DNA from 4 places in the Streptomyces siamensis genome. Region 1 is predicted to be linked to each of the others. Evidence: riboswitches for the same ligand, from Rfam matches in the RefSeq annotation. Region 1 holds a riboswitch; each other region holds the start of a gene.

What was found. A riboswitch is a leader RNA that binds a small molecule or an ion and turns the genes downstream of it on or off. The one in region 1 is predicted to bind cobalamin.
Region 2: linked by a shared signal. The riboswitch ahead of ABEB03_RS19970 (ribonucleoside-diphosphate reductase subunit alpha) and the one ahead of ABEB03_RS42710 (CbtB domain-containing protein) in region 1 are both predicted to bind cobalamin.
Region 3: linked by a shared signal. The riboswitch ahead of metE (5-methyltetrahydropteroyltriglutamate--homocysteine S-methyltransferase) and the one ahead of ABEB03_RS42710 (CbtB domain-containing protein) in region 1 are both predicted to bind cobalamin.
Region 4: linked by a shared signal. The riboswitch ahead of ABEB03_RS45205 (cobalamin biosynthesis protein) and the one ahead of ABEB03_RS42710 (CbtB domain-containing protein) in region 1 are both predicted to bind cobalamin.

What each region holds. Positions count from the first base shown of each region.
Region 1 covers NZ_BAABKB010000047.1:154,087-161,435, reverse strand. Annotated here, with positions in the region: gene ABEB03_RS42740 (Gfo/Idh/MocA family oxidoreductase) at 1-9, opposite strand, end outside; gene ABEB03_RS42735 (TIM barrel protein) at 102-914, opposite strand; gene ABEB03_RS42730 (LacI family DNA-binding transcriptional regulator) at 1,113-2,192, shown strand; gene ABEB03_RS42725 (nuclear transport factor 2 family protein) at 2,306-2,698, shown strand; gene ABEB03_RS42720 (ferredoxin) at 2,796-3,170, shown strand; gene ABEB03_RS42715 (histidine phosphatase family protein) at 3,504-4,082, opposite strand; cobalamin riboswitch at 4,226-4,366, shown strand; gene ABEB03_RS42710 (CbtB domain-containing protein) at 4,405-4,626, shown strand; gene ABEB03_RS42705 (CbtA family protein) at 4,649-5,419, shown strand; gene ABEB03_RS42700 (hypothetical protein) at 5,481-5,621, opposite strand; gene ABEB03_RS42695 (acyl-CoA dehydrogenase family protein) at 5,709-6,890, shown strand; gene ABEB03_RS42690 (oxygenase MpaB family protein) at 6,960-7,349, shown strand, end outside.
Region 2 covers NZ_BAABKB010000013.1:278,170-285,518, reverse strand. Annotated here, with positions in the region: gene ABEB03_RS19970 (ribonucleoside-diphosphate reductase subunit alpha) at 1-1,826, opposite strand, end outside; cobalamin riboswitch at 1,962-2,100, opposite strand; gene ABEB03_RS19965 (GNAT family N-acetyltransferase) at 2,175-2,699, opposite strand; gene mctP (monocarboxylate uptake permease MctP) at 2,846-4,444, opposite strand; gene ABEB03_RS19955 (DUF3311 domain-containing protein) at 4,441-4,764, opposite strand; gene ABEB03_RS19950 (GntR family transcriptional regulator) at 4,970-5,734, opposite strand; gene ABEB03_RS19945 (extracellular solute-binding protein) at 6,171-7,349, shown strand, end outside.
Region 3 covers NZ_BAABKB010000031.1:42,216-49,564, forward strand. Annotated here, with positions in the region: gene ABEB03_RS33040 (SLAC1 family transporter) at 1-723, opposite strand, end outside; gene ABEB03_RS33045 (helix-turn-helix domain-containing protein) at 1,200-1,604, shown strand; gene ABEB03_RS33050 (transposase family protein) at 1,580-2,164, opposite strand; gene ABEB03_RS33055 (GNAT family N-acetyltransferase) at 2,167-2,694, shown strand; partial or broken gene ABEB03_RS33060 (short-chain fatty acyl-CoA regulator family protein) at 3,042-3,368, opposite strand; partial or broken gene ABEB03_RS33065 (3-hydroxyacyl-CoA dehydrogenase family protein) at 3,381-3,743, shown strand; cobalamin riboswitch at 3,932-4,152, shown strand; gene metE (5-methyltetrahydropteroyltriglutamate--homocysteine S-methyltransferase) at 4,319-6,637, shown strand; gene ABEB03_RS33075 (hypothetical protein) at 6,878-7,349, shown strand, end outside.
Region 4 covers NZ_BAABKB010000076.1:66,274-73,622, reverse strand. Annotated here, with positions in the region: gene cobN (cobaltochelatase subunit CobN) at 1-1,779, opposite strand, end outside; gene ABEB03_RS45210 (cobyric acid synthase) at 1,776-3,284, opposite strand; gene ABEB03_RS45205 (cobalamin biosynthesis protein) at 3,334-4,296, opposite strand; cobalamin riboswitch at 4,407-4,547, opposite strand; gene ABEB03_RS45200 (hypothetical protein) at 4,810-5,031, opposite strand; gene ABEB03_RS45195 (inorganic phosphate transporter) at 5,044-6,297, opposite strand; gene ABEB03_RS45190 (lysozyme) at 6,475-7,224, opposite strand.

The sequences.
Region 1 (7,349 bases):
CGTGGTCATACGGCTTCTCCGTACGTCGGTTGGCGATTCGGTGATTCAGCGACTCGACGATTCGGCAATTCGGCGATTCGGCGACTCGGGCGCCGGCGCCGTCAGGGTGTGAACGCGGTCCGGAAGCGCTCCAGCGCGAGGTCGCTGTCCTCGGAGGCCCAGGCCTCCAGGGCGACCGTGCCGTCGTACCCGAGGTCCGTCAGGGCGGCCGCGACGGCCGGGTAGTTGATCTCCCCGGTTCCGGGTTCGTGGCGGCCCGGTACGTCCGCCACCTGGATCTCCCCGATCAGGCCCAGGCCGTGGGCGCGGCGGACCAGCTCGATCAGATTCCCCTCGCCGATCTGCGCGTGGTAGAGATCCAGGTTCATCCGCAGTCCCGGCCGGTCCACGGCCGCCACCAGGGCCAGCGTGTCGGAGGCCTTCGCGAACGGCACACCGGGGTGGTCCACGGCGGTGTTGAGGTTCTCCAGCGTGAAGACCACCCCGGAGCGCTCGCCCAGGTCCGCGACCCGGCTCAGCGTGCGCTGGGCGGCGATCCACATCGGACCGGTGGCCTCGCCGGTCACCGCGGTCACCGGCAGGCCCTCGCCGTCGAGACCGGTGCCGTGCAGATTGAGCCGGGGGCAGCCGAGGCGCTCCGCGACCCGCACCGACTCCGCGGCGGTGCGCAGCAGTTCGTCCGCGCCGTCCGGATCCGTCAGACTTCCGCGGACGTAGCCGGTCATGGAGGAGAAGGCCGCCCCGCTCCGCTCCAGGGCGGTCAGATCGTGCCGCGTCCAGTCCCAGATCTCGACCTGGAAACCGGCGTCGTGGATGCGTCGCGCCCGCTCGGGGACGGGGAGGTCCCCGAAGACCATCTCGGCACAGACCGCCAGCGTGTACACCGTGCATCGCCTGCTTTCCGGCTCTCGCATTTGCTAGAACGTTCCAGTCCCGGAGCAGCAGTACGCCAGCGGTCGAGCGCCTTGTCAAGGTGTCGCGGGCGCGGTGGACTAGAACGTTGCAGTACTTCCGACCAGTGCGTTCGGCGCTGGTCTACGATCTCGTCGGGAAGTCGTGCCGAACGGGAAGTCGTGCCGAACGGGAAGCCATGCCGAACAGGGAGGGCAGCCGTGTCTCCGAGCTCCTCGGGTCCGGGCGGGAAGCGGCCCACCCTCGCCGACGTCGCGGAACGGGCGGGGGTGTCCGTCGCCCTGGTCTCCATCGTGATGCGCGGGACCAAGGGTGCCGGTGCCGCCACCCGCGAGCGCGTGCTCGCGGCGGCGCGGGAGATCGGCTACCGGCCCGACGCGCGCGCCCGCCTGCTGCGCAGCAGCCGTTCGCGCCTGCTCGGCGTGCAGTTCGGCCTCCAGGAGCCCTTCCACGCCGACCTGGTCGAGGGTCTGTACGCCGCCGCCGAGCCGGCCGGCTACCAGCTCGCGCTCAGTGCCGTCACCCCGAGCCGCGGCGAACAGCAGGCGGTGGAGGCTCTGTTGGCGGACCGCTGCGAGGCGCTGATCCTGCTCGGACCACGGGCCCCCACCGCCCGGCTGGCTGAACTCGCCGCCCAGGTCCCGGTCGTGTCCGTGGCCCGGCGGCTGCGCCCGCCCCCCGCCGGGGTGGACGTCGTGCGTACCGCGGACGACGAAGGTGCCCGCCGGGCCGTCGACCACCTCGTCGCACTCGGCCACCGCGACGTCGCGCACATCGACGGCGGCCGGGCACCGGGCGCCGCCGAACGGCGCCGCGGCTACCGCACCGCCATGAACCGGCACGGCCTCGGCGACCGGGCCCGGGTCCTGCCGGGCGGCCCGACCGAGGAGGACGGCGCCGCCGCGGCCCGCGCCCTGCTCGACGCGGACTCCCGCCCCACCGCGGTCCTGGCCTTCAACGACCGCTGCGCCACCGGTGTCCTCGACATCTTCCTGCGCGCCCACGTCTCGGTGCCCGGTGACATCTCCGTCGTGGGCTTCGACGACAGCCGTCTGTCACGCCTCGCGCACATCGACCTCACCACCGTCGGCCAGGACATCTCCCGGCTCGCGGGGGAGGCGGTCGGCCGGGCCCTGGCGCGTCTGGAGGGAGATGCGGCCTCCGGTGGCGGGGCGTCGGAGGGAGCGGGCCCGTGGGAGGGGTCCGGGTCGGGGGAGGAGACCGTCATCGCCCCGCGCCTGGTGGTGCGCGGCACCACGGCCGCCCCGACGGGTGGCTGAACGGTCTCCGAGGCCGAACGGTCTCCGAGGCTGGACGGCGCCCTGCCGCGTGGCTAGTGTGATCAGCGAATAGTCAATTTGTTGAGTATGGGTATGAGGATGAGGTGGGCGTGATGGATTCCTTCCGCAAGGCCGTGGAGGCCGGTGACCTCGCCGCGGTCGAGGACATGCTGGCCGACGACGTCGTCTTCCACAGCCCCGTCGCCTTCAAGCCCTACCCCGGGAAGGCGATCACCGCTGCCATCCTCCGCGGTGTCACACGCGTCTTCACCGACTTCCACTACGTCCGCGAGATCGGCGGCGCGGACGGCCGCGACCACGCGCTCGTCTTCGAGGCGAAGGTCGGCGACAAGAAGATCACCGGCTGCGACTTCCTCCACTTCGACGAGGACGGGAAGATCGACGACTTCATGGTCATGGTCCGCCCGCTGTCCGCCGCCCAGGCGCTCTCCGAGGCGATGGGAGCCCAGTTCGACCGGATCGCTCAGGAGGCGGCCGGCGCGTGACGTCGGGCGGCCCCCCGGCGCGCACCGTGCGCACGAGGACCGCGTTCCGGAGGCGGTGGACGGGTTTGACGCGAAGGCGCGCGGCTACCCGCGCGTCGTGACATCGACGACTTCCCGGCAGGAGCTCATCCGGTTCCTCGAGGACCGCTTCGCCTGCGCCCAGGCGTGCACCGAGTGCGCCAGGGTCTGTGCGCTGCGCGCGAGCCTCATGGATCCGGACGGGCCCAAGGAACAGGACCTCGTACGCCGCAAGGGCATCCAGTGCACGGAAGTGTGCGACGCGACCTGCCTGGTGCTGTCCGAAGGGGTGCACCGGGACGAGGCCGCCGTCCGCTCCCAGGTGGAATGGTGCCGCGACGTCTGTCTGGAGGGCGCCGACGTCTTCGACGAGTACGACGGTGCGCAGGACGCGGCGAAGGAGTGCCGTGCCTGCGCGCAGGCGTGCTCGGACTTTCTCGCGATCCTGGGCTGAGCGCGGCCCGGGCCGTCCGGCGCCGAGCGCGCCGTCCGGGCAGGTCGGCGCCGAGCGCCGTGGCGGCCGTTCTGGGCCGAGCACCCTCCGGAGCCGCCGGCCTGCCCGCCCGGGCGCGGGTGGGAGCGGCACGGCGGGACGGGACGGGAACTTCCGGGCCGGGAACGGCGCTCCGACGGACGACCGTAACTTCGTGGGACGACCGTAATCCGACGGGCTGCCGGAACTCCGTGGGGCGACCGGAACTCCGACGGGCTGCCGGAACTCCGTGGGGCGACCGGAACTCCGTGGGGCGAACGGAGGTCCGGCCGGCGGCGCGCTCCGGCCGTCACCTCAGCCCGGCTCCACCAGCGGCCGCCCCGCGCGGACGTTCCAGCGCCCCGATCGCCCGCTGAACTCCGTGGCGGTCAGGGGCGGTACGTCGACGCGCCAGAAGGCCGCGTCCGGCGCCCCCAGAACCCGCACCAGCGCGCCCCGTACGACCTCCGGTTCGACCACGGCGACCGTCCGGCCCGACACGTGCGCGGTGCCGTCCAGCCAGCCGGCCACCCGGTCGCAGAACGCCCGTACCGACTCGCCGCCGTGCGGCGCGGCTCCGGGGTCGGCCAGCCAGCCCGCCACCGCCTCGGGCTCCTCGGCGCTCACCTCCGCCAGCGTCGCACCGCGCCAGCGGCCCACGTCGAGCCCGGCCAACTCCGGTGCGTCCGGCACGCCTTCGAGGCCGAGCGCGTCGGCGGTCGCACGGCAGCGCACGACGGGGGAGACCCACTGCCGCTCCGCGGCCGGCAGTCGTCCCGCGGCCGCCCGCGCGAGCCGCAGTCCGGACGCGTCGAGCGGACGTCCGTCGTCGAAGCGGGCCTCGCGCAGCGCGGTGCCGATCGCGGCTGAGATCAAGATCACTCGACTTGTCATGTCCTCACTCTCATGGGTTTCGTGGTGTCCGCCGACCCGAAAAGCCTTACGGGGCAAGGGAATCCGCGGCACACCCGGTCCGTGGGGCGCGCCCCGTGCTCCCTCGTGCGCCCTTGGCCGGAACCCGCCGACGCGGTACCGTCGCGTCGAAATCGACGACGGCTCGGCGGAAGCCCGGTGGAAATCCGGCACGGTCGCGCCACTGTAAGCCCAGCACGAACCCCCCACTCCAGGGGCGGTGAGGGCGGGGCAAGTCAGACCCGCGGCTGTCGTCCAGTGCACCACCGAAATGGGACGCGAGTTCCCCAGGAGGTTCTGCCCCATGGCGCAGTCCGTCGCTCAGCCGACCGCCACACCCACCGCGGTACCCGCCAAGCTGCCGATCGGCGCGATCGCCCCCTGGGCGGTCTTCTTCGGCATCCTGATGCTGGTCCTGCTCTACTTCGTCGGCGCCGAACAGGGCGCCACCGCAGTCGTGTCCGGCGAGAACGTCCACGAGTGGGTCCACGACGCCCGCCACCTGCTCGGCTTCCCGTGCCACTGACGGACACGGGACGTACGAGCCGATGAATTCCTCAATCGTAAGAAACCTGTTGGTGCGTGGCATGCTCGCGGGACTCGCCGCGGGCCTGCTCGCCCTGGTCGTCGCCTACTTCCTGGGCGAGCCGCGCGTCGACTCGGCGATCGGCTACGAAGAGGCGCACTCCCACGCGCACGAGCACGGCGTGGAAGCGGTGTCCCGGACGATGCAGTCCACCGGCGGCCTGGCCACCGGCGTCCTCGTCTACGGGGTCGCGTTCGGTGGTATCGCCGCTCTCGCGTACTGCTTCGCGCTCGGCAGGATCGGCCGCTTCGGGCCGCGGGCGAGCGCGCTGCTGCTGTCGGTGGCGGGCCTGCTCGCGGTCTATGTCGTGCCGTTCCTGAAGTACCCGGCCAACCCGCCGTCGGTCGGCGATCCCGACACCATCGGGAAGCGCACGACCCTGTACTTCCTGATGATGGTGCTCAGCGTGCTGCTGGCCGTCGCGACCGTGATCCTGGGCAAGCGCCTCGCGCCGCGCCTCGGCAATTGGAACGCGACGATCGCGGCGGGCGCGTTCTTCGTCCTCACGATCGGTCTCGCCTACGCCTTCCTGCCGGCCGTGAACGAGGTTCCGAAGGACTTCTCGGGCACCCTGCTCTGGCAGTTCCGGCTCGCGGCCCTCGCCATCCAGCTGACCCTGTGGACCGCCTTCGGGCTCGTCTTCGGGTTCCTGGCCGAACGGGTACTGGCGCCGAAGCCGGCCGCCGGAGACCGGCAGGAGGTCACCGCGGGGGCGACTCCCGTGGCCCACTGAGCGGTGACGGAAGGGCGGCCCCGGTCCTCGACCGGGGCCGCCCTCCTGCGTGCACCGGACGTCAGGCCGGCCGGATCAGCAGCTCGAAGCCGTCCAGCAGCGCCGTGAGGCCGACGTCGAGGTCCACGTCTCGCGCCGGCCCGGGGGGAAGAGTGGCGGTGGTCGCCGAAGGGGCCCACGGGAAATCCCTCTGACGCGTCATCGGCATTCCCAAGTTCTGCAACACGTTCTACTCTGTGCGCCGACCAGCCGGGAGAACCAGCTCGGGCACCGGGCAACAGGAGGCGCCGTGCATCTCGAATACACGCCGGAGCAGCAGCGTCTGCGCACCGAACTGCGTGACTATTTCGCCCAGTTGGTGCCCGACAACGCCTACGCCCGGTACGCCGACCCCGCCTCGCAGAAGCGCTTCTACCGCGAGACCGTCCGACGTCTGGGCGCGGACGGCTGGCTCGGCGTCGGATGGCCGAAGGAGTACGGCGGGCGCGGGCTGACCCCCATGGAACAGTTCATCTTCTTCGACGAGGCGGCCCAGGCGGGCGTGCCCCTGCCCCTGATGGCCCTGAACACCGTCGGACCGACGATCATGCAGTTCGGGACGGAGGAGCAGAAGTCCCACTTCCTGCCCAGGATCCTCTCCGGCGAGATCGACTTCGCGATCGGCTACAGCGAGCCCGACGCCGGCACCGACCTCGCCGCGCTGAAGACGAAGGCGGTCCGTGACGGCGAAGGTGATTACGTCGTGAACGGGCAGAAGATCTGGACGACGAACGGCGACACCGCCGACTGGGTCTGGCTCGCCGTCCGCACCGACCCCGACGCCCCGCCGCACAAGGGCATCACCATGCTCCTGGTGCCGACCTCCGACCCCGGCTACTCGTGCACGCTGATCAACACACTCGCCTCGCACGACACCACCGCCAGCTACTACGAGAACATCCGGGTCCCCGTCACCCGTCGGGTCGGCGAGGAGAACAAGGGGTGGCGGCTGATCACCAACCAGCTCAACCACGAACGCGTGACGCTCGCCGCGCACGGCACCATGGCGATCCGGGCCCTGCACGACGTTCAGCGCTGGGCCATGGAGACCAAGCTCACCGACGGCCGCCGCGTGGCCGACCTCCCGTGGGTGCGCCGCCGGCTCGCGCAGACCCACACCCGGCTCGACGCCATGAAACTGCTCAACTGGAAGATGGTGAACGCCGTCCAGGAGGGCACCCTCACCCCGCAGGACGCCTCCGCGGTCAAGGTGTACGGCTCCGAGGCGCGCCGCGACGCATACGCCTGGCTGATGGAGATCGTCGCCGCGCCCGGGGTGCTCAAGGAGGGCTCCGCGGGGGCCGTCCTGCACGGCGAGCTCGAACGCGGCTACCGCTCCGCGGTGATCTTCACCTTCGGCGGCGGCAACAACGAGATCCAGCGCGAGATCATCTCGTGGATCGGACTGGGGATGCCCCGGGTCCGGCGTTAGCCTGACACGGTGGAGAGCACGTTCCCGGGCGACCCGGGACTCTTCGGTCCCGGCTCCGTGACCTGGCAGATGCACGGCGACCCGATGATGTGGGTCGCCGGCATCCGCGCGCTGTACCTCCAGGCCCTGCACCCACGCGTCGTGCGCGGGGTGACGCAGAACTCCGACTTCCGGCGCGACGCCTGGGGCCGGCTGATGCGCACCGCGAACTTCGTCGGCACGACGACGTACGGCACGGGTGAGGCCGCCGAGAAGGCGGGGGCGAGGGTGCGAAAGATTCACAGCATGCTCACGACGACCGACCCCGGCACGGGGGAGCGCCACCCGGTCGACGAACCCGGACTGCTGTTGTGGGTGCACTGCGCCGAGATCGACTCCTACCTCCACGTGCTGCGGCGCTCCGGCTTCCGGCTGACGGACGAGCAGGCCGACCGGTACGTCGCCGAACACCTGGTCAGC
Region 2 (7,349 bases), on a different contig from region 1:
ATGGCGAGCAGCAGCGCGTTGCGCATGCCGACCGCGGCGATGCGTTCCCGCAGTGCCGCCCAGCGCTCCGGCCAGGTCAGCTCGGCGTCGAAGTGGTCGGGGTGCAGCACACCGCGGGCCGTACGGGTCTTCTCCCAGGCCGGCAGCGGGCCGTTGCGCTCGGCGAGGTCCGCGGAGGCCTCGTACGCGGCGAGCATGATGCGCTCGGCGATCCGCGTGGACAGCGCCTTCGCCTCGGCCGAGTCGAAGGGCAGCCGCAGCTTGAAGAAGACGTCCTGGAGGCCCATCGCGCCGAGGCCCACCGGGCGCCACCTGGCGTTGGAGCGGCCCGCCTGCTCGGTCGGGTAGAAGTTGATGTCGACGACCCGGTCCAGGAACGTCACGGCCGTGCGGACGGTCTCGTCCAGCCGCTCCCAGTCGATGTCGCCGTCGCTCACGAAGGCACCGAGGTTGACCGAACCGAGGTTGCAGACCGCCGTCTCCCCGTCGTCCGTGACCTCCAGGATCTCGGTGCACAGGTTCGAGGAGTGGACGGTGTGGCCCGGCTCGGCGGTCTGGTTGGCGGCGCGGTTGGCGGCGTCCTTGAAGGTCATCCAGCCGTTGCCGGTCTGTGCGAGGGTGCGCATCATCCGGCCGTACAGGTCGCGGGCCGGGATGGTCTTCCGGGCGAGCCCGGCCTCCTCCGCCTTGCGGTACGCGGCGTCGAACTCGTCGCCCCACAGGTCGACCAGCTCCGGCACGTCGGCCGGGGAGAACAGCGACCAGTCGCCGTTCTCGTTCACCCGGCGCATGAACTCGTCCGGGATCCAGTGCGCCAGGTTCAGGTTGTGCGTGCGCCGGGCGTCCTCACCGGTGTTGTCGCGCAGCTCCAGGAACTCCTCGATGTCGGAGTGCCAGGTCTCCAGGTAGACGGCCGCCGCGCCCTTGCGCCGGCCGCCCTGGTTCACCGCGGCGACCGAGGCGTCGAGGGTCTTCAGGAACGGGACGATGCCGTTGGAGTGCCCGTTCGTGCCGCGGATCAGCGAACCGCGCGAACGGATGCGGGAGTACGACAGCCCGATGCCGCCCGCGTGCTTCGAGAGCCGGGCCACCTGGTGGTAGCGGTCGTAGATGGAGTCGAGCTCGTCCAGCGGGGAGTCGAGGAGGTAGCAGGACGACATCTGCGGGTGCCGCGTACCGGAGTTGAAGAGCGTCGGGGAGGAGGGCAGGTAGTCGAGGCGGCTCATCAGCCGGTAGAGCGCGGAGACTTCGTCCACGGAGCGGACGCTGTCGTCCTCGGCGAGACCCGACGCCACCCGGAGCATGAAGTGCTGGGGCGTCTCGATCACCCGGCGGGTGATCGGGTGGCGGAGCAGATAGCGGCTGTGCAGGGTGCGCAGGCCGAAGTAGCCGAAGCGGTCGTCGCCCTCGACGTCGACGAGCGCGTCGAGGCGGGCCGTGTGCAGGCGGACGAACTCCGCCGTACGGTCCGCGACAAGACCTTCGCGGTGGCCGACGGCGACCGACTCGGAGAAGGACGCGACGCCCTGCGAGGCGGCCTCGGCCGCGATGCTGATCGTCAGCAGCCGGGCGGCCAGCCGCGAGTACGCGGGGTCCTCGGAGATGAGTCCCGCCGCCGCCTCGGTGGCCAGCTCACGCAGCTCCGCCTCGTCGGCCCGGGCGGACCGGCCGCGCAGCGCGGCGGCAGCGACCCGGCCGGGGTCGGCGTCGGGGAGGTCGGCGGTGAGATCGGTCAGGATCCGCAGCAGCGCGGTACCGGGACCGTCCGTCTCCACCGGGGCCTGCTGCGCTGACGCTGAAGCCGGATCGGCTGGCGCGATGGTCACGTGGGGCTCTCCCTCGCTCGGCACGGGGCCTGTCGGGAGGCACGGAGGCACACGGGGGCGCTGACCGGAGGGCAGCGCACCGCGTCCACCGGCCCATTCCGCGAGGCCCGGACGTCGTCGGCACCCGGGCCGGACGGCCGGGGTGCGCTGCCGGCAGGTCCTCGGACTGAAGCCAGCGCGTGCAGGCGGATACGCGAACACGCACAAGTACACCGTTGCGGGACAGTTCCGGATTCGCACCGGATTCCCCTGCGGCGACAGCGAGCATGAGCATACATCTTGTGCCGGGCTGCGGGACCACCCCCACATGTTGTGTCGTGTCGGCTTCGGAGGGTGGCAGGAGAGCTGTCAGAGCGTCAGTTCGTAGGTGAGGAGCCTGATGTCGTCCAGCTCCGGGATCGGGTTCCAGTCGCGGTCCGGGGTGCGGGTGAAGCCGAGGCGCTCGTAGATCCGGTGGGCGGCGTGCATGGAGTGCTGGGTGGACAGCACGATGCGTACGCAGCCCTCCGTGGCCCGTGCGCGGTCGACGCAGGCGCGGACGAGTGCCTCCCCGGCACCCCGGCCGCGTGCCTCGCGGGCGACCGCGAGCATGCGGATCTCGGCCTCGCCGGGGCGGGCGATGTCGGCCATGGCGCCGCCGCGCGGCACGAAGGTCACCCCACCCAGCAGCCGCTGCGTGCCGGGCGTGGAGTCGCGTTCGACCGCGACGAGCACGTCGGCCGCGGCGGCGCGCTTGGCCACGTCCCGCAGCTCTCCGAGGTACGCGTCGCTCTCCCCGAAGTCGAGCAGTCCGTCGCCGAGATAGGCCTGGGCGGTGATCTCGCCGAGGCCCGGGTACTCCTCGGGACGCGCGACGCGGATGACTGTGTCCATGCGCACAGTCTGTGGGAGATCGCGCGGGAGGGCCGCCGAATTCCCAGGGGCTGGGACCTGTCACCGTACGACGGCAGGACCGCGGGCGCGAAAAGACCGCGGCGCCCCCCTGACCGAGGGGCGCCGCGGAGTGTGGAACCGCCGGGTCAGTGGGCCGCCACCGGCAGCTCCACCTCGACCCCCGGGTCGCCCGCGTCCGCCGTGTAGTCCTCGGCGGACGTCTCGTCGACGCCGTCCGGGGCCTTGAACGCACGCAGCGCGAAGGTGAGGACGACCGTCACGACCACGTTCAGGGTGAACGCCGTGAAGCCGATGTAGCCGATCTCCCCGATGCCGGGGATCTCCTTGGCGCTGCCGCCGAAGTGCTTCTGCGTCGGCGAGGCCACCCCGTACGCGGCGATCGTGCCGTAGAGCATGCCCACGGCCCAGCCGACGAGGAGCGCCCAGCGGTGGAACCAGCGGGTGAACAGGCCGCCGACCAGGGCCGGGAAGGTCTGCAGGATCCAGATGCCGCCCAGGAGCTGGAAGTTGATGGCGACCGTCTTGTCCATGGTGAGGACGAAGACCAGCGCGCCCACCTTCACCAGCAGGGAGACCAGCTTGGAGACCTTGGTCTCCTGCTGCGGAGTGGCGTCCGGCTTGATGAAGTCCTTGTAGATGTTGCGCGTGAAGAGGTTCGCGGCGGCGATCGACATGATGGCCGCGGGGACCAGCGCGCCGATGCCGATGGCCGCGAAGGCCACACCCGCGAACCAGTCCGGGAACATGTTCTCGAACAGCTGCGGGATCGCGAGCTGGCCGTTGGTGACCTTCACCCCGGCCGCGATCGCCATGAACCCGAGCAGCGCGAGCAGGCCCAGCATCAGCGAGTACAGCGGGAGGATCGTGGTGTTGCGGCGGATCACCTCGCGGCTGCGGCTGGACAGCGTCGCCGTGATCGAGTGCGGATACATGAACAGCGCGAGTGCCGAGCCGAGCGCGAGCGTGGCGTAGGTCCACTGGCCCGCCTCGGGAGGCACGAGCCCGCCCGCGCCGGCCGCGGTGTACTTGTCGCCCGCCGCCTTGAAGATCTCGTCGAATCCGCCCAGCTTGATCGGGATGTAGATGATGGCCACCGCGATCACGATGTAGATCAGGGTGTCCTTCACGAACGCGATCAGGGCGGGGGCACGCAGGCCCGAGGAGTAGGTGTAGGCGGCCAGCACACCGAAGGCGATGAGCAGCGGAAGGTCCTTGACGAACCAGTTGGTGTTGTCGCCGCCGCCCACGCCCATCACGTCCAGGACGGCCTGGATGCCGACCAGCTGGAGCGCGATGTACGGCATGGTCGCCAGGATGCCGGTGATCGCCACGGCCAGGGACAGACCCTTGGAGCCGAAGCGGCCGCGAACGAAGTCGGACGTCGTCACGTATCCGTGCTTGTGGGACACCGACCACAGGCGCGGCAGGAAGGTGAAGATCAGCGGGTAGACCAGGATCGTGTACGGCACGGCGAAGAAGCCGGCCGCGCCCGCCGCGTAGATGGCGGCCGGTACGGCCACGAACGTGTACGCGGTGTACAGGTCGCCGCCGAGCAGGAACCAGGTGATCCAGGTTCCGAACGACCTTCCGCCCAGGCCCCATTCGTCGAGGCTGTGCTCGTTGTCGGCCTTGCGCCAGCGCGCGGCCAGGAACCCTACGACCGTGACGGCCAGGAAGAAGAAGATGAAGACGCCGAGTGCGACGCCGTTGACGCCGTCCTTCATGCTCCGGCACTCCCCTCGGCGGATGCTTCGGCACCCTCGGCAAAGGCCGGGGCGCCCTTGGTGGAAGTGCGGGTGGCGGCGGAGGCGCGGGCCCGCTGGTCACGCCGCCACAGCTGGTACGCGACCATCGTGAGCGCCGTCGAGATGAGCACCCACGCCATCTGGTACCAGTAGAAGAACGGGATGCCTATGAAGGCCGGGTCGGCCTTGGCGTAGGAGCCGACCCACAGCATCGCCACGAACGGCGCGAGCAGACACAGGGCGATCACCACGCGAACCGGCGTGACCACCGGTGGTTTCACTTCAGGCACATCTGACATACGGCGACTCCGTCCCCTCGCTGATCACCTGTGTAACGCGCAGGCAATCTAGGCGACGGCGTCAGTAAAGCGGAACCCCTCGTCCGCATATCGGTCCCCAACAGCAATGAGACCGCGACGCCCCGTCAACTCGACAGCGCCCGGAGCGGCGTCCCGGACGCCGCTCCCGACGGGGTGCGCACCCCCCTGGTCCTGGGGTGGCGGGCTAGTCCTGAGGGCGCTTGAGGCGGGCCACGAACTTGTACCGGTCGCCCCGGTACACCGAGCGCACCCACTCCACCGGCTCGCCCTGCTTGTCGAGCGAGTGGCGGGAGAGCATCAGCATGGGCAGGCCGACGTCGGTGCCGAGCAGTCCTGCCTCGCGCGGGGTGGCCAGCGAGGTCTCGATGGTCTCCTCGGCCTCGGCGAGATGGACGTCGTACACCTCGGCGAGCGCCGTGTAGAGGGAGGTGTACTTGACGAGCGACCTGCGCAGCGCGGGGAAGCGCTTCGCGGACAGGTGGGTCGTCTCGATCGCCATCGGCTCGCCGCTCGCCAGGCGCAGCCGCTCGATGCGCAGCACCCGGCCGCCGGCCGAGATGTCGAGCAGTCCTGCGAGCGTCTCGTCGGCGCTGATGTAGCCGATGTCCAGGAGCTGCGAGGTGGGTTCGAGGCCCTGCGCGCGCATGTCCTCGGTGTACGAGGTGAGTTGGAGCGCCTGGGAGACCTTCGGCTTGGCGACGAAGGTGCCCTTGCCCTGGATGCGTTCGAGGCGGCCCTCGACGACCAGTTCCTGAAGGGCCTGCCGCACGGTGGTGCGCGAGGTGTCGAACTCGGCGGCGAGGGTGCGCTCGGGCGGTACCGGCGTGCCGGGCGGCAGGGTCTCCGTCATGTCGAGCAGGTGCTTCTTCAGGCGGTAGTACTTGGGCACGCGCGCGGTACGGATGGGCACGCCACCCTCGTTCTCCGCACTGCTGACGTCGGTGCTCATGCTCTGCCTTCCCGGCTCCGGATGCCGAAGCGGCCGACCTACGCATCGGCCACGGCTCACATCGTGGCACGGCTTCATGTGCGAGTACCCCCCGCACCTTCCGTGATCCCCTCTATATACCGTCGGCTCACCCGTTGGTCTAGTCCATCACGGACGCATGGCCCGTGCGTCGCGCGCGGGTCGTCCGGTCGGGGCACCGGACCGGACGCTTGAACAGTCCTGCCCGATATGCGGATTACCTAGTTAAAGGTCCCTGCATATGTAGGTCCCATAACGGACGGTCGGGGTGCCCGCGAATGTCTTGACACCCCCCTAGGTCTAGGCCAAGCTCCCCGTACTGGTCTACACCATTGGTCCAGTCCCGGCCCCACGGGCGGTACGGCGTATGTCACCGCGGGGAGGCAGGGGGGTTTGTGGCATCCCTGAGGAGGGTGGCGTGAAGCGCAAGCTGATAGCCGCGATCGGTATCGCGGGCATGATGGTCTCCATCGCGGCATGCGGGGACAGTGACAACAAGTCCGGGGGGTCGGACAAGGGCGCGGACGCCAAGGAGCTGACCGTCTGGCTCACCGTCGACGCGCAGAACAACTGGCCCGAGCTGGTCAAGGCCGCCGACGCGGCCGTCAAGGCCAAGCACCCCGGCATCAAGATCAACCACGAGTACTACGGCTGGCCGGACAAGAACACCAAGCTCGACGCGGTCCTGGCCACCGACAAGGCCCCCGACGTCGTCGAGATGGGCAACACCGAGATGCTCGGCTACATGGTCAAGGGCGCCTTCGCTCCCCTGGACGCGAGCAAGTTCGAGAACTCGGACGCCTGGCTGGACGGCCTCAAGGCCTCCGTCACGTACGAGGGCAAGACCTACGGCGTGCCGTACTACGCCGGTGGCCGCGTCGGCAACTGGCGCAAGGACCTCGCCGCCTCCGTCGGCGTGAAGACCGCGCCGAAGACGTACAAGGACCTCACCTCCGCCCTGGACAAGATCCAGAAGAAGGAGGGCAACAAGTTCAACGCCTGGTACCAGCCCACCCGTGACTGGTACGCCGCGATGTCCTTCGTCTACGACGCCGGCGGCTCCATCGCCAAGGAGGAGGGCGGCCAGTGGAAGGCCAACCTCTCCTCGCCCGAGTCGATCAAGGGCCTCACCGAGTTCAAGAACGTCGTCGACAAGTACATGCACGGCGACAAGACCAAGGACGAGTCCGACCGCTACATCGTCTACGGCCAGGGCAAGTCCGGCATGATCTTCGGCGCCGCCTGGGAGGGCGCGACCTCCGAGGACCCGAAGAACGACAAGACCGGCAAGCTCAAGGGCAACCTCGAGAACTTCGTGATGCCCGGTCCGTCCGGCAAGAACCTCCCGGTGTTCCTCGGCGGCTCCGACCTCGCCGTGCCGGTGAAGTCCGACGCGCAGGCCGTCGCCGGCGAGTGGATCAACGCCTTCACGGGCGCCAAGGGCCAGAAGGGCCTGATGGACAAGGGCAACCTGCCCAACAACAAGACCGACCTCGCGACGCTGAAGAGCGACCCGAAGACGGAGGTCCCGGCCACCGCGGCCGAGTCCAACTGGTTCGTCCCGATGGCGCCGGGCTGGGGCCAGGTCGAGAAGGCC
Region 3 (7,349 bases), on a different contig from region 1:
GAAGCGCGCGGCCAGCACATTGGAGGAGATGGCGAGGGTGAGGAAGGCGAAGCTGCGCGGTCCGAGGAGATCCGCGACGAACCGCTCTCGATGGCGCAGCAGCCGCCAGCCGTAGGCGGGCACCAGCACGACGAAACCGGCCAGAGCCACCCACAGCAGTGCGGCGGAGGCGGTACCGGCGCCGACGACGTACAGGGCCGTGGAGACGATGCCGGTGCCCATGACGAAGGCGAGCGCCCCCGCGTTGAGGTTCGCCACCGCCGTGGAGACGGCGGCGCGGTGTCCGGGTGGTCGAGGGGCGGCACCCGTGCGTCCGGGCTCGGAATGGTCGTCGTGACGTCGCGCATCGTGGTCTTCGGGATCGCTGAGCCATTCGGCGAGGACCAGGGCATGGCTCCGGCCCATGTCCTGGGTGGCGGTCAGCAGGGTGAGGTTGCCGAGTTCTGCCAGATCCCGTAGGCGGGCAGCCGCCTGCCGGTGGCCTTGATCGGCCAGTTCGAGGAGATAGCGGCGGCGGAATTCATCGAATTGCAGAGGGTTGTAGCCGTACCAGCGCTGCAGCGCGGCGGACGGGGCGATGTCCCGCATCCATTCGTCGAGGGGCGCGCCCCGCCGGCGAATGCCTCCCGGCCAGACCCGGTCGACCAGTACCCGATTGCCGGCCTCTCCGTCCTGGGTGGGCGTCTGTTCGTAGATGCTGTGGCAGGTTATCTGCTTGGCCATGAGGCATCCTCCGGCCGCTCTTGCGGTAGATCCATTTTAGTTGAATGTGCAGTTCAGGGACTCTTGAGTGCAGTGGCTGTGCGGGTACTGGGGGACACCGCGGTGACGACGGTCCGCGTGACGGCCTGAGGAGGTCCTTCAGGACGGCGTGTCCTGGCAGACGGTGCCCTCGCACCTCGGATCCGAGGATCTGGCATCCGTTTCACATGCCGACCTGTATGACCACGTCGTACGGACGACGGTAGAGCCCGGCGAGGACAGGAACGGCGGGTCTTCCGAGCCACATCAGCCTCGCATCAGGACATCGGCCGAGCAGTCCCCCCCGGCCCGGCGGCACCGAACGGACCACGCGCACGAGCCGTGTCCTGATTCGAGGGCTCGATGTCCGAACGCCCCGCCATCGGCGCTGCACGGAACCTGGTTATGACCGTGCGGCCGCGGTCTCGCTGCCGGAAGAACCACCTCTGGGGAAAGACATGGCCGACCGCGATCCATCGGACATCGCACCGCAGCCTCCGCCGATCCTGTGGGTCCTGGGTCTCCTGCACGGAGAGTTGCGGACAGTGCACGGTCTGGCGCTTCACGACTACCTCATCCTCGGTGCTCTCGCCGCGGCCGAGGGGCGGCCCGTGCCCGTGGCCCGGCTGACCGCGTTCCTCGGGGAATCGGGGCACCGGATGTCCTCCCTCCTCAAAGGTCTGCAGGCGGCCGGACTCATCGAGCGTGAGCGTCGTGACGGAGATCGCAGGACCGTCGAGGTGACCCTGACCGACGCAGGACAGACCAGGTTCACCGACGCCGAGAAGACTGCTCAAGCGCTGCTTCGGCCGCACCTCGCCCCCGGACGGATCGCCGCTCAGCGGTCGCCCGCCCGAGGCTGACGACCTCGTGCACGGTCGGCCTTGGCCCGGCGAGGGGTGTGGCGTTGTCGGTGTTCACGCTCGAATCCTGCGGCCGAGGGTGGCGGTCTGCAGGTGCGAGAGCAGACCGGCGACGGCCTGGACGATGTCACACATGTGTTCGCGTCGGCCAAGATGGCCGGCCAGAGCCCGCCAGTCTTCATATGGGCGATGCCTTGCTCGACGCGGATGCGCTGTGAGGAGTGCGCCTTACGCCGCTGTTCGTGCCGCTCCTCGGACCAGGCGGGAGGATTCTTCTTGAACTTGTGATGAGGCGGAGTCACCACTCCTCCGCCCCTCTGTGCGCCCATGCCCTGATAGCCGGCGTCCGCGAGGATCTCCAGGAACGGGCCGCAGGCCGGGAGCTGGGCCAGTCCCAGCCGTCGCGCCTGGGTGATGTCGGTGCAACTGCCCGGCAGGACCGGGCTGCAGAATGGCACGCGCCCACCGGTGTCCGTAAGGACCATGGACTTCACCGCGTTCTGCTCGGTCTTGCCGGAGCCGCAACGGCACCTGGCACGATCGTCTGGTGCCTCGACAATTGGTGACCTTGAGCAAGATCGGGCTCGCGGACTGGCGAGCTGTCCACTCTTGGGCTTCCGACGCCCGGGCTTGCCGCTTCCAGACCTGGGGACCGAACAGTGAAGCGCAGACGCGCGCGTTCGTGACGGATGCGGTCGACGCGTGGGCGCACACACCCCAGCAACGGTTCTCCTACGCGGCGCGTGTCGAGGGCGACGTGGTCGGCATGGGCGAGTTGCATGTCCGAAGCCGAGGACAACGGCAAGGCGAGATCACCTACGTCGTGCACCCGCAGGTCTGGGGCCAGGGCCTGGGAACAGCCATCGCGAACGAGCTGCTCACGCGAGGCTTCGAGGAACTCGACCTCCACCGGATCTATGCCACCTGCGACCCGCGCAACCGTGGGTCGGCTCGGGTGCTCGTCAAAATCGGCATGACATGGGAGGGGCGGCTTCGTCACACCGCGTTGATTCGGGACGGCTGGCGAGACTCTGAGATGTTCAGCATCGTCGAGGACGAGTGGCGCGCGGCTACCCGACCCGGTATCTGACGGAACAGCCGTGAAGAGACGGCTGCCCCTGCAGCGGCAGCTCGGACCCGAGGCGGCGTCTGTGGATGGTCAGCGGCTCGGTCACGCGACCAGCGGGGGTGAACCGAACGTCCGCTGCGGAGCAGGCCGGCGTAGGACGCACGAACGGGACTACCCCTGCGTGCGGCACCGCCGACCCGTCATCACATGACGCAAGGGCTCCTCAAAGGATCCGTGGGGCGAGGTCGCTGCGAGTCGGAACACCTACGTCGGTCGGTCGGCGTGGTGACGGCGCGGCTGATCCTCCGGCTTGCTCAAGCGCCGTGGAATCGCTGGGCTCTTGTCGGCGACCGTGTCACGTCCGGCGATCAGCCGTATGAGGAGGAACCAGTGTCGACGTGGTCCGAGTCCGAAACGGGGTACGGCACGAACGTGCTGCTGTTCTGATCGACGAGGAGCTGATGGCCGAGGGGAGGCGCGGCTCGTTGGGAGCAGTCGAGGCGCTCGCAGACGCGGCAGCCCATGCCGATGGGGGTGGCGGCGGACGCGTTGGTGAGGTCGAGGCCGTCCGAGTAGACAAGGCGGTGGGCGTGGCGGATTTCGCAGCCGAGGCCGATGGCGAAGGTCTTGCCGGGTTCGCCCCAGCCGCCGCGGTGCCGGGTGACGACTCGTGCGGTCCACAAGTAGCGCTGCCCGTGACCTGCACGGTCGAGGACTTCGCGACCCGTGTGCTCGGCAAGACCGTGATCCGGTCCCAGGACCGGGCAGGCTTCGTCGTCAACGCGCTGCTCATCCCCTACCTGCTGTCCGCGATCCGGATGGCAGAGTCCGGCCTCGCCACGGCCGCCGACATCGACGCCGGCATGGAGCTGGGCTGCGCTCACCCGATGGGCCCGCTGAAACTCGCGGACCTGATCGGTCTGGACACCGTCGCCTCGATCGCCGAGTCCCTCTACGACGAGTTCCGCGAGCCGCTCTACGCGCCATCGCCGCTGCTCCACCGGATGGTGCAAGCCGGACTGCTCGGCCGTCGGACCGGCAGGGGGTTCCACACCTACGACCAGGGCTGAGGACCTGGTAGGGCGCGGGCTGAGGGGCCCGTACCGCCGGCGGGACGAGGGTCCCGCGCGGTGTCACAAGGGAGGGGCGGGAGGCGCGAGTGCGGGCGCCTCCCGCCTTGTGGCGTTGCTGCCTTCGAGTGTCCCCCTTCACCATCCGGATGGTGGACGTGCCGCTTTCCCCGAACGCGGCACCCCGTAGGCTGACGGGAGCAGCTGGTTCGCCCCGTCCGCCAGACGGGATGCGTCGTAAGAGGGAACCCGGTGGGAATCCGGGACTGCCCCGCAGCGGTGAGCGGGAACGACCGCCGTCATACGCACTGGGCCCGAAGGAGGGTCTGGGAAGCGACGGCCAGTAGGTGTCCTCCTCGGTGAGGACGTGCCCGTGAGTCCGAAGACCTGCCAACTGCCCGCGCGCGAACCACTCGTGCGCGGACATTCCGGTGACCTCGAGGGCAGGTCGGCGTACACACCAGACGTTCGACCGTGCCTTGCCGCGCGGGGCCGTATCCGTCCGGTTCGTCACCCCTTCGCGCTCTCGTCCCGTCTCCGGAATCTCAGGGATTCATCTCGCGAAGGAGATCTCCGTGACAGCGAAGTCCGCGACCGCGGCAGCACGGGCCACCGTGTACGGCTACCCCCGCCAAGGACAGAACCGCGAACTGAAGAAGGCGATCGAGGGCTATTGGAAGGGCCGTGTCACCGCTGACGCCCTCCGAGCCACCGCCACCGACCTGCGCCGGACGCACTGGCGGCAACTGGCCGAAGCCGGCATCGACGAAGTGCCGACCGGTGACTTCTCGTACTACGACCACGTACTCGACACCACCGTCATGGTCGGCGCGATCCCCGCCCGCCATCGGGGCGCCGTCGCCGCGGACGCCCTGGATGGGTACTTCGCCATGGCGCGCGGCACCCAGGACGTCGCTCCGCTGGAGATGACGAAGTGGTTCGATACGAACTACCACTACCTGGTGCCTGAGCTGGGCCCGGACACGGTGTTCAACGCGGACTCGACCAAGCAGGTCGACGAGTTCAAGGAAGCCCTGGCCCTGGGGCTGACGGCCCGGCCCGTCCTCGTCGGGCCCGTCACCTACCTCCTGCTGGCCAAGGCCGCACAGGGCGTGGCCGCCGACTTCGACCCGCTCGTCCTCCTCGACAGCCTCCTTCCGGTGTATGCGAAGGTCCTCGCCGACCTGCGAGCCGCCGGCGCCACCTGGGTGCAGCTCGACGAGCCGGCCCTCGTGCAGGACCGCACCCCGGCCGCGCTGAACGCAGCGGCCCGCGCCTACCGCGATCTCGGCGCACGCACGGACCGGCCCAAGCTGCTGGTCGCCTCCTACTTCGACCGGCTCGGCGAAGCCCTGCCCGTGCTCGCCAAGGCGCCGGTCGAGGGCCTGTCCCTGGACTTCACCGGGGCGGCGGCCGCCAACCTCGAAGATCTCGCCGCCGTGGGCGGCCTGCCCGGCAAGCGCCTGGTCGCCGGTGTCGTCGACGGCCGCAACATCTGGGTGAACGACCTCGAGAAGTCACTCACGACGCTCGGCACCCTGCTGGGGCTGGCGGACCGGGTCGACGTCGCCACCTCCTGCTCCCTGTTGCACGTGCCGCTCGACGCCTCCGTAGAACGCGACATCGAGCCGCAGATCGTGCGCTGGCTCGCCTTCGCGCGGCAAAAGACACGGGAGGTCGTCACTCTGGCCCGGGGCATCGCCCGGGGCACCGACACGATCGCGGCCGAACTGGCCGCCAACCGGGCCGATCTGGCCTCGCGTGCAGGCTCACCGATCGCTCACGATCCGGCCGTGCGGGCGCGGGCCGCCGCCGTCACCGAGGCCGACGCCCGCCGCTCCCAGCCGTACCCCGAGCGGACGACCGCCCAGCGCGCCCGCCTCGGGCTGCCGCTGCTGCCGACCACCACGATCGGCTCCTTCCCGCAGACGAACGAACTGCGCACGGCACGCGCCGACCTGCGCGCGGGGCGCATCGACACGGGCGGCTACGAGGAGCGTGTCAAGGCCGAGATCCAGGAGGTGATCTCCTTCCAGGAGAAGGCCGGCCTGGACGTCCTGGTGCACGGCGAGGCCGAACGCAATGACATGGTCCAGTACTTCGCCGAGCAGCTCACCGGCTACCTCGCCACTCAGCACGGCTGGGTCCAGTCGTACGGCACGCGGTACGTCCGCCCGCCGATCCTGGCCGGTGACATCTCCCGCCCCGAACCCATGACGGTGCGCTGGACCACGTACGCACAGTCCCTCACGGGGCGTCCGGTCAAGGGCATGCTCACCGGGCCGGTCACCATGCTCGCCTGGTCCTTCGTCCGCGACGACCAGCCCCTCGGCGACACAGCCCGCCAAGTCGCCCTCGCGCTGCGCGACGAGGTGGGCGACCTGGAAGCCGCAGGGGCCTCGGTGATCCAGGTGGACGAGCCGGCGCTGCGCGAGACGCTGCCGCTGCGCACCGCCGACCGAGCCGCCTACCTCGGCTGGGCCACGGAGGCGTTCCGACTGTCCACGGCCGGTGTGCGCCCGGACACCCAGATCCATACGCACATGTGCTACGCCGAGTTCGGCGACATCGTCCAGGCCATCGACGACCTGGACGCCGATGTCATCAGCCTGGAGGCCGCCCGCTCCCACATGCAGGTCGCCCGTGAACTGGCCCGCCACGGCTACCCGCGCGAGGCCGGACCCGGTGTCTACGACATCCACTCCCCGCGCGTTCCGAGCGTCGAGGAGGCGGCCGAACTGCTGCGCACCGGGCTGAAGGCCATCCCCGCGGAACGCCTGTGGGTCAATCCCGACTGTGGCCTGAAGACCCGCGGTTGGTTGGAGACGCGCTCCTCCCTGGAGAACCTGGTCGCAGCCGCCCGCACGGTCCGCGGTGAGCTGTCCCCCTACTAGGCCGGTCGAGAGCAAAGGTCGGGGCGGGAGCGCTCCGGCCTTTGCCGAGCAAGCACGTCTTCTGCCTGACGGCGGGCTACGTGGCGCTCGGCCCCGGCCGCTGCCTGCCGTGTCGGGCACCTCGCCGAGCTGGGGCATCTTCTCACCCGCCTCTAACCCTACAGATCGTAGTGTCGATTTACAGTCCTACAGGCTGTAGGGGGTTCCAGCCCTGTGGTGAGAGACGACGAGAGGTGCACCATGGCCGACGGCTCGAACGCCACGACGACCCGGGAACGTCCCACCGGCCTTCCACTCCTCGCCACCTGGCTCAGCCGCGCCCAGGGGGAGCCCTGGCTCGCGGTGGTCGCAGCCACCTTCACGCTCGCCCAGCTGGTTCTGGTCCGCACGGGGCTCGGCTGGGACGAGACGGTCTACGTCAGCCAGGTCAGCGGCCGTATCCCCGCCGCCTTCTTCAGCGCGCCCCGCGCCCGGGGCATTTCCCTCCTCACGGCACCGATCGCATCGTGGTCCGACTCCACCGCCCTCCTCCGCGCCTACCTCGCGATCCTCTCCGGCCTGGCCCTGCATCTCGCGCTGCGCGTATGGCGGACCCACACCCGGCCGCACGTCCTGGCCCTTGCCGGTGCCCTGTTCGCCTCCTTGTGGGTCACGCTGTTCTACGGCCCGCAGGCCATGCCGAACTACTGGGTAGCCATCGGTGCCCTCGCCT
Region 4 (7,349 bases), on a different contig from region 1:
GTCCAGGTCGGAGACGAGCGCGTACTCGTCGAGCAGCTGCTCCAGCTTGGCCAGGTCGCCGTAGGTGTCCGCGCGCGCCATCGGCGGCACGAGGTGGTCGACGACGGTGGCGTGCCCGCGGCGCTTGGCCTGGGTGCCCTCGCCGGGGTCGTTGACGATGAACGGGTAGATCAGCGGCAGCTCGCCGAGCACGGCGTCCGGCGCGCAACCCCCGCTGAGGCCGAGGCCCTTGCCCGGCAGCCACTCCATCGTGCCGTGCTTGCCCATGTGGACGACCGCGTCGGCGCCGAAACTGTTCTCCAGCCACCGGTAGGCCGCCATGTAGTGGTGGGAGGGCGGCATGTCGGGGTCGTGGTAGATCGCGATGGGGTTCTCGCCGAAGCCGCGCGGCGGCTGGATCATCACGACGACGTTCCCGAACTGCAGGGAGGCGAGCACGATCTCGTCCCCGTCGACGTACAGGCTGCCCGGCGGCTCGCCCCACGCCTCCAGCATGGCGTCCCGCAGCCCCGGGTCGAGCTCGTCGAACCAGGCCCGGTAGTCGGCGAGCGGCACCCGCGCGGGAGCGGCGGCCAGCTGGTCCTCGGTGAGCCATTCGACGTCGTGGCCGCCCGCCTCGATCAGCCGGTGGATCAACTCGTCGCCGTTGTCGGGGTATTCGGTCAGGGAGTACCCGGCGCCCCTGAGCGCGTCCAGGACCCGTACCGCCGAGGCGGGCGTGTCCAGGCCGACCGCGTTGCCGACCCGCGAGTGCTTGGTCGGGTAGGCGGTGAAGACCAGCGCGAGCTTCTTGTCCTCGTTCGGCTTGTGCCTGAGCCGGGCGTGCCGCACCGCGATCCCGGCGACCCGCGCCGCCCGCTCGGGGTCGGCGACGTACACCGGGACGTCGTCCGGGCCCTGCTCCTTGAAGGAGAACGGCACCGTGATCAGCCGCCCGTCGAACTCCGGGATGGCGACCTGCATCGCCGCGTCCATGGGGGACAGGGCGGCGTCCGAGGCGTCCCAGGCGCTCCGCGAGGAGGTCAGGCACAGGCCCTGGAGGACGGGCACGTCCAGGTCGGCGAGCGCGCCGATGTCCCACGCCTCCTCGTCGCCGCCCGCAGACGCCTGCGAGGCGTGCGTGCCGCCCGCCGCGAGCACGGTGGCGACCAGCGCGTCGGCCCTGCCGAGGATCTCGTACAGGCCCGGGTCCGCGCCGCGCAGCGAACCGCAGAACACCGGCAGCGCGTTGGCGCCCCGCGCCTCGATCGCGTCGCACAGCGTGTCCACGAACGCGGTGTTCCCGGACAGCTCGTGGGCCCGGTAGAACAGCACGCCGACCGTGGGACGGCCCTCGGCGACCACGCGTTCACCGTGCACACCGAACTCGGCCGTCCGGTGCGGCTCCTCGAAGCCCTCCCCGGTGAGCAGCACGGTGTCGGAAAGGAACCGCGCCAGTTCGGTGAGGTTGGCCGGGCCGCCCTCCACCAGGTAGCGCAGCGCCTCCGCGACCACACCGGCGGGCACCGACGACTCGGCCATCAACTCGGCGTCGGGCACGGACTCGCCGCCGAGCAGGACGGTCGGTACACCCGACGCCCGCAGCACGGCCAGCCCCTCCTCCCAGGCGCGCTTTCCGCCCAGCAGCCGTACGACGGCGACGTCCGCGCCGTCGAGCAGCGCGGGCAGCTCCGTCACGACGTCCACCCGGGTCGGATTGCCGATCCGGTACGGGGCACCGGAGGCACGGGCCGCCAGCAGATCCGTGTCGGCGGTCGACAACAACAACACTGTGCTCATGCGGGCGCTCCCGGTGGAATGAAAGGCAGTCCTTGCGGCGCGCCCGACTCGATGAGCCGCAACAGCGCGTCCGTGTCCGCGTGTTCCTCGATCAGATCGCCGAGCCGGTCCAGCTGCTCCTCACGCAGCGCCGCGAACGACGTGTCGGCGGCCGGCACGAAGCGGCGGCCCGCGGCGGCGGCCACCTCGCGCAGGAAGGCCCGCCGGAATCCGTCCGACTCCAGCGAGCCGTGCCAGTGGGTGCCCCACACGGAGCCGACCCGGCATCCGTCCAAGAAGGGTTCCCCACCGGTGACATCGGCGACGCCGTGGTGGATCTCGTACCCCTCGACCCGTTCTCCCAGGGCCTCGCCGACCGGTCTGGTCAGCGTCTTCTCGTGCGCGAACCGCACCCGCACCGGGAGCAGTCCGAGCCCGTCGACGTGGCCTGCCCGGCTCTCCACGTCGTCCTCGATGTGCTCGCCGAGCAGCTGGAAGCCGCCGCAGATGCCGAGCGTGGGCCGGCCCTCGGCGGCCCGGCGCAGCAGCGCGTCGGCGAGTCCGCGCTCACGCAGCCACTCCAGCGCCTTCACGGTTCCCCGCGTCCCGGGCACCACGACCAGGTCGGCGTCGGCGAGTTCCTCGGCCCGGTCCACGAACCGCACGACCACGCCCGGTTCGGCGGCCAGCGCGTCGACGTCCGTGAAGTTCGACATGAGCGGCACCGCGCAGACGGCGACCCGCAGAACGTCCGCGCCGACAGGGGCGGTGACCTCCGACTCGCGGACCGCCCCGCGCAGCGACACCCGCAGCCCGTCCTCCTCGTCGATGCCGAGACCGTGCCGGAACGGCAGCACACCGTAGGAGGGCCGCCCGGTGAGGTCCTTCAGCATGTCGAGACCGGGTTCCAGCAGCGACACGTCACCGCGGAACTTGTTGACGAGGAACCCGGCGACGAGCGCCTGGTCCTCGCGCGACAGCAGCGCGACCGTCCCGAAGAAGGAGGCGAACACACCGCCGCGGTCGATGTCGCCGACGACGAGCACGGGCAGCCCCGCATTGCGGGCGATGCCCATGTTCACGATGTCGGTGCGCCGCAGATTGATCTCGGCAGGGCTGCCGGCCCCCTCACAGATCACCGCGTCATACGTGCCCCGCAACTCGGCCAGACAGTCCAGGACCGTGCCGAGGAGCGCCTGTTGGCGACCTCCGTGGTAGCCGCGCGCGCTCATCTCGCCCACGGGCTTGCCCATGAGCACGACCTGACTGCTCCGGTCGCTGCCCGGCTTGAGCAGCACGGGGTTCATGAGCGCGGTCGGCTCGACGCGCGCGGCCTGCGCCTGCATGGCCTGTGCGCGCCCGATCTCGGCGCCCTCACGGGTGACGAACGAGTTGAGGGACATGTTCTGCGCCTTGAACGGCGCGACCTTGACGCCCCGTCGCACCAGCCACCGGCAGATCCCGGCGGTGACGACGCTCTTGCCGGCGTCGGAGGTCGTTCCGGCGATCAGCAGTCCGCCGCTCATGACATGGCCCCTTCGCGCGCTCCGGCATCCATGGCGTACCCCTCCCCGGTCATGCCCCGGCCCCTCTCCGCCGTGCGGCGGCGCGCCCGACGAGCGTCCGTCCGACGGCGCACGCGCCCAGCGCCAGCCAGCCCACGCGACGCGACAGCCGTACGGCCCGTTCGATGTCGGCGACGGCCACCGCACGGCCGTCGCCGTTGAGGACGGGCCGGTGCTCGACCCGGCCCGCGTACGAGAGCGTCCCGCCGAGCCGCACCCCGAGCGCCCCCGCGAACGAGGCCTCCACCGGACCGGCGTTGGGACTCGGATGCTTGCGGGCATCCGTGCGCCAGGCGCGGGCGGCGCTGCGCGGGGCGCCACCGGCGACGGTCGCGAGCACGGCGGTCAGCCGCGCCCCCGGCCAGCCGGCGACGTCGTCGAGCCGCGCTGAAGCCCAGCCGTACCGCCGGTACTTGGGCGACTTGTGCCCGACCATCGCGTCGAGCGTGTTCACGGCGCGGAAGGCGACCAGACCGGGCGCACCGCCGACGGCCCCCCACACCAGGGCTCCCACCACGGCGTCGGAGGTGTTCTCGGCGACGGACTCGACGACGGCCCGCGCGATTCCGTCGGAGTCCAGCGCCTGGGGGTCGCGCCCGCACAGGTGCGGCAGCCGTTCCCGGGCCACCTCCACGTCGCCCGCGGCGAGCGCCGAGCCGATCGCCCGCGCCTCACGGCCGAGTGTGGTGCCGCCGACGACGGCCCAGGTGGCGGCGGCGGTCAGCGCGACGGAGGCGGCGGGGGAGGGCCGGACGGCGCGGCGGGCGAGGGCGGCGAGGGCGGTGGCACCGCCCACGCACACGGCGGTGTGCAGTGCACCCCGGCCGCGGTCGTCCCGCCACAACACCTGTTCCACGGCGCCCGCGGCCCGACCGAACACGGCGACCGGATGCCCCCGGCGAGGATCACCGAGCAGCAGGTCGCCGAGAAGGCCGGCGGCGGCGCCGTACGCGAAGACGCGATCGGCACGCATCGGTTCAGCCGGCCGTCAGGTCGGTCTCAACCGTCGTTCGCGTCCTGCGCAGAGCACTTGGGCAGCCGTGCATGGCGACATGTCCTCACTCAGGGTGTCCACGCCCTGGTTCGACGAGACCGGCGGTGAGAGTTCCTGGCTCCCGGGACATCTCTTCCCCGGTGACAGTGGCGGGACCGCGCCGGACTTGCACCGGCTTCCTCTCTTGCCGCCGTACTTGGCTCCGGCAGTCCACCACGGGGCGAGAACAGCCGTCAACTTGCTGTTGACCTGCGAGGAGAGAGTGTGCTGAGCCCCACACCGCCACCATGCCCGGCTGCCCGCCAAGACCGAATTGCACCGTGTTCCGGGGTCGTTGCGCAGGCCCGCGGACCGCCTTCCGACGACCCGGAACGCATCCCGCCGCGCACGTCCGCCTGTCGTCCCCTCGCGCCGGAGGCCCGGCACGACGAAGGGCGGGTACGGGACAGAGGGTCCCGTACCCGCCCTTCGTGCGGCAGAGCGTCGCCCGTGTCAGGAGACGATGATGAAGATCCCGTACGCCACGGCCGCCGCGCAGGCCGCGAAGCAGGCGTACGCGCCGGTGACCGCGAGGGCCGCCGAGTCGCCCCGGGCGGACGCCGACTCACGCTTGGAGAGGCCGACGATGCCGAGGGTGAAGAGGCCGACGAGTGCCACGGTGGCCCCGAGGCTGACTCCGAAGACGGAGCCGAGGGCTGCCCAGTCGATGTTCATGCTGTTGGTTCCTTACACCGTGGCCGGGCGGGTGGGCTCGGCGGAGGGGCCGGGGTCCGGCACCGGGATGGTGGCCTTGAGCTCGGAGTCGGCCGTGGTGACCGGGCCGGCCGGCGGCACGGCGACGGCGGCCATCGCCGTGGTGACGACGCCGGCGGGCTCGGCGTCGACGTCGTTCACGTTGTCGACGGTGACCGGCTGGCGGCGCGACAGCGTCCAGATGACGCCGGCGCCGGCGACCAGCAGCACGCCCGTGAGGACGATGCCCCAGGTGCCCTGCTTGGTCAGGAACTCGGCGGAGGCACCGGCCAGACCCGCGGCCGGCAGGGTCAGACCCCAGGCCACGAACATGCGGGTCGCGGTCGACCAGCGGACCACACCGCCCTTGCGGCCGAGGCCCGAGCCCATCACGGCGCCGGAGCAGACCTGGGTGGTGGAGAGGGAGAAGCCGATGTGCGAAGAGGCCAGGATGGCCGTCGCGGCGCTGGTCTGGGCGGCGAAGCCCTGCGGCGGCGCGAGGTCGGTGAGGCCCTTGCCCATCGTGCGGATGATGCGCCAGCCGCCCAGGTAGGTGCCGAGCGCGATGGCCATACCGGCCGAGACGATGACCCAGGTGGGAGGGTTCGAGCCGGGGGCGATGACGCCGCCGGTGACCAGGGCCAGGGTGATGATGCCCATCGTCTTCTGCGCGTCGTTCGTGCCGTGGGCGAGGGAGACCAGGCCGGCGGAGGCGATCTGGCCGGCGCGGTAGCCCTTGGCGGTCGCCTTCTCCTCGACGCGACCGCCGATGCGGTACGTCAGCCGGGTGGCCAGCATGGCGGCGATTCCGGCCACGATCGGCGCGGCCACCGCGGGGATGAGCACCTTGGTGACGACGGTCGAACCGTTCACCGACGACCAGCCCGCCGACATGACGGCGGCACCGATGAGGCCGCCGAAGAGTGCGTGGGAGGAGCTGGAGGGCAGACCCAGGAGCCAGGTCAGCAGATTCCAGAGGATGGCGCCGACGAGCGCCGCGAAGATCACTTCGGTGCGTATGCCCTCTTCGTTGATGATTCCGCCGGAGATCGTCTTGGCGACCTCCACCGAGAGGAACGCACCGACGAGATTCAGCACGGCGGACATGGCCACCGCCGTCTTGGGCTTGAGAGCGCCGGTCGAGATGGTCGTCGCCATCGCGTTGGCAGTGTCGTGGAAACCGTTCGTGAAATCGAACACGAGAGCGGTGACGATCACGATTCCGAGGAGGAGCGTGATGTGTTCCATTTACCCAGGCTTCTGTTGGACGTCAGTGGCATGTGGACCGTAAGCAACCTGGGTGAACGGAAGATGAACTGAGGCAGGCTGTGGGGTGTCTCAATCGGCGGGATGCCCCTCCGTTTGTGCCGGAGGGGTCCCCCGTTCCTCGAACGCAGGCGGAATATCGGGCTCCGCTACCAGTGTCTAGCCTCGGGCGAGCCGCTTGAGTCCGGTTATGGACCCATTGAAGAGATTTTGGTCACCCGGCAGGCTGCCGCTGTTGTCGTACTGCCAGAACGTCCAGTACGACCAGCCGGCGGGCAGGGTGCCGGCGTCCGCGGAGTCGTAGCGCGCCAGCCACAGGGCGTGGTTCGCGCCGAAGGCCCGGCTGGCGCCGGTGCAGGTGTTCCACCAGTGCGTGGTCGTGTAGATCACCGGGCGGCGGCCGGTCCGCCTCTTGACCTCGTCGCTGAACGCCTTGATCCAGCTCACCATCCCGGCCTTGCTCAGGCCGTAGCACTTGCGCTTGCCGTACGGGTTGTACTCGATGTCCAGCGCGGGCGGCAGCGTCCAGCCGTCCGCGCGCCAGGCGCCGCCGTTGCGCACGAAGTACGCGGCCTGGGTGGTGCCGGAGGACTTGTCCGGCACCGCGAAGTGATAGGCGCCGCGAAGGATGCCCGCGTCGCGCGCGCCGTTGTACTGCCGGCTGAAGTAGGGGTTGCGGTACGTGTGGGACTCCGTCGCCTTGACGTAGACGAACCGGGCGCCTTTCGCCCTGGCGCTCCGCCAGTCGACGTTCTTCTGGTGAGAGGAGACGTCGTGCCCCTTGGGCTTGCCCGCGGCGCTCGCCGGGAGCGCGGTGAGGGCGGTGCCCGCCGCGGTGAGCGCCGCCACGACGGCCGTCGCGGCCGTGGCGCGGACGCGGCGATGGAGTGGTTTGTGATCACGGGCCATATTTCCCCCCGGAATGGCGACGTGTACGACAAATCCCCCAGAGGCTACTGGAAGATCGGCGACCGGAGGTCGATCACCGGCCAATCCACCTCGGAAGGTGATCCGTGCCCATATGTGCCCTTACG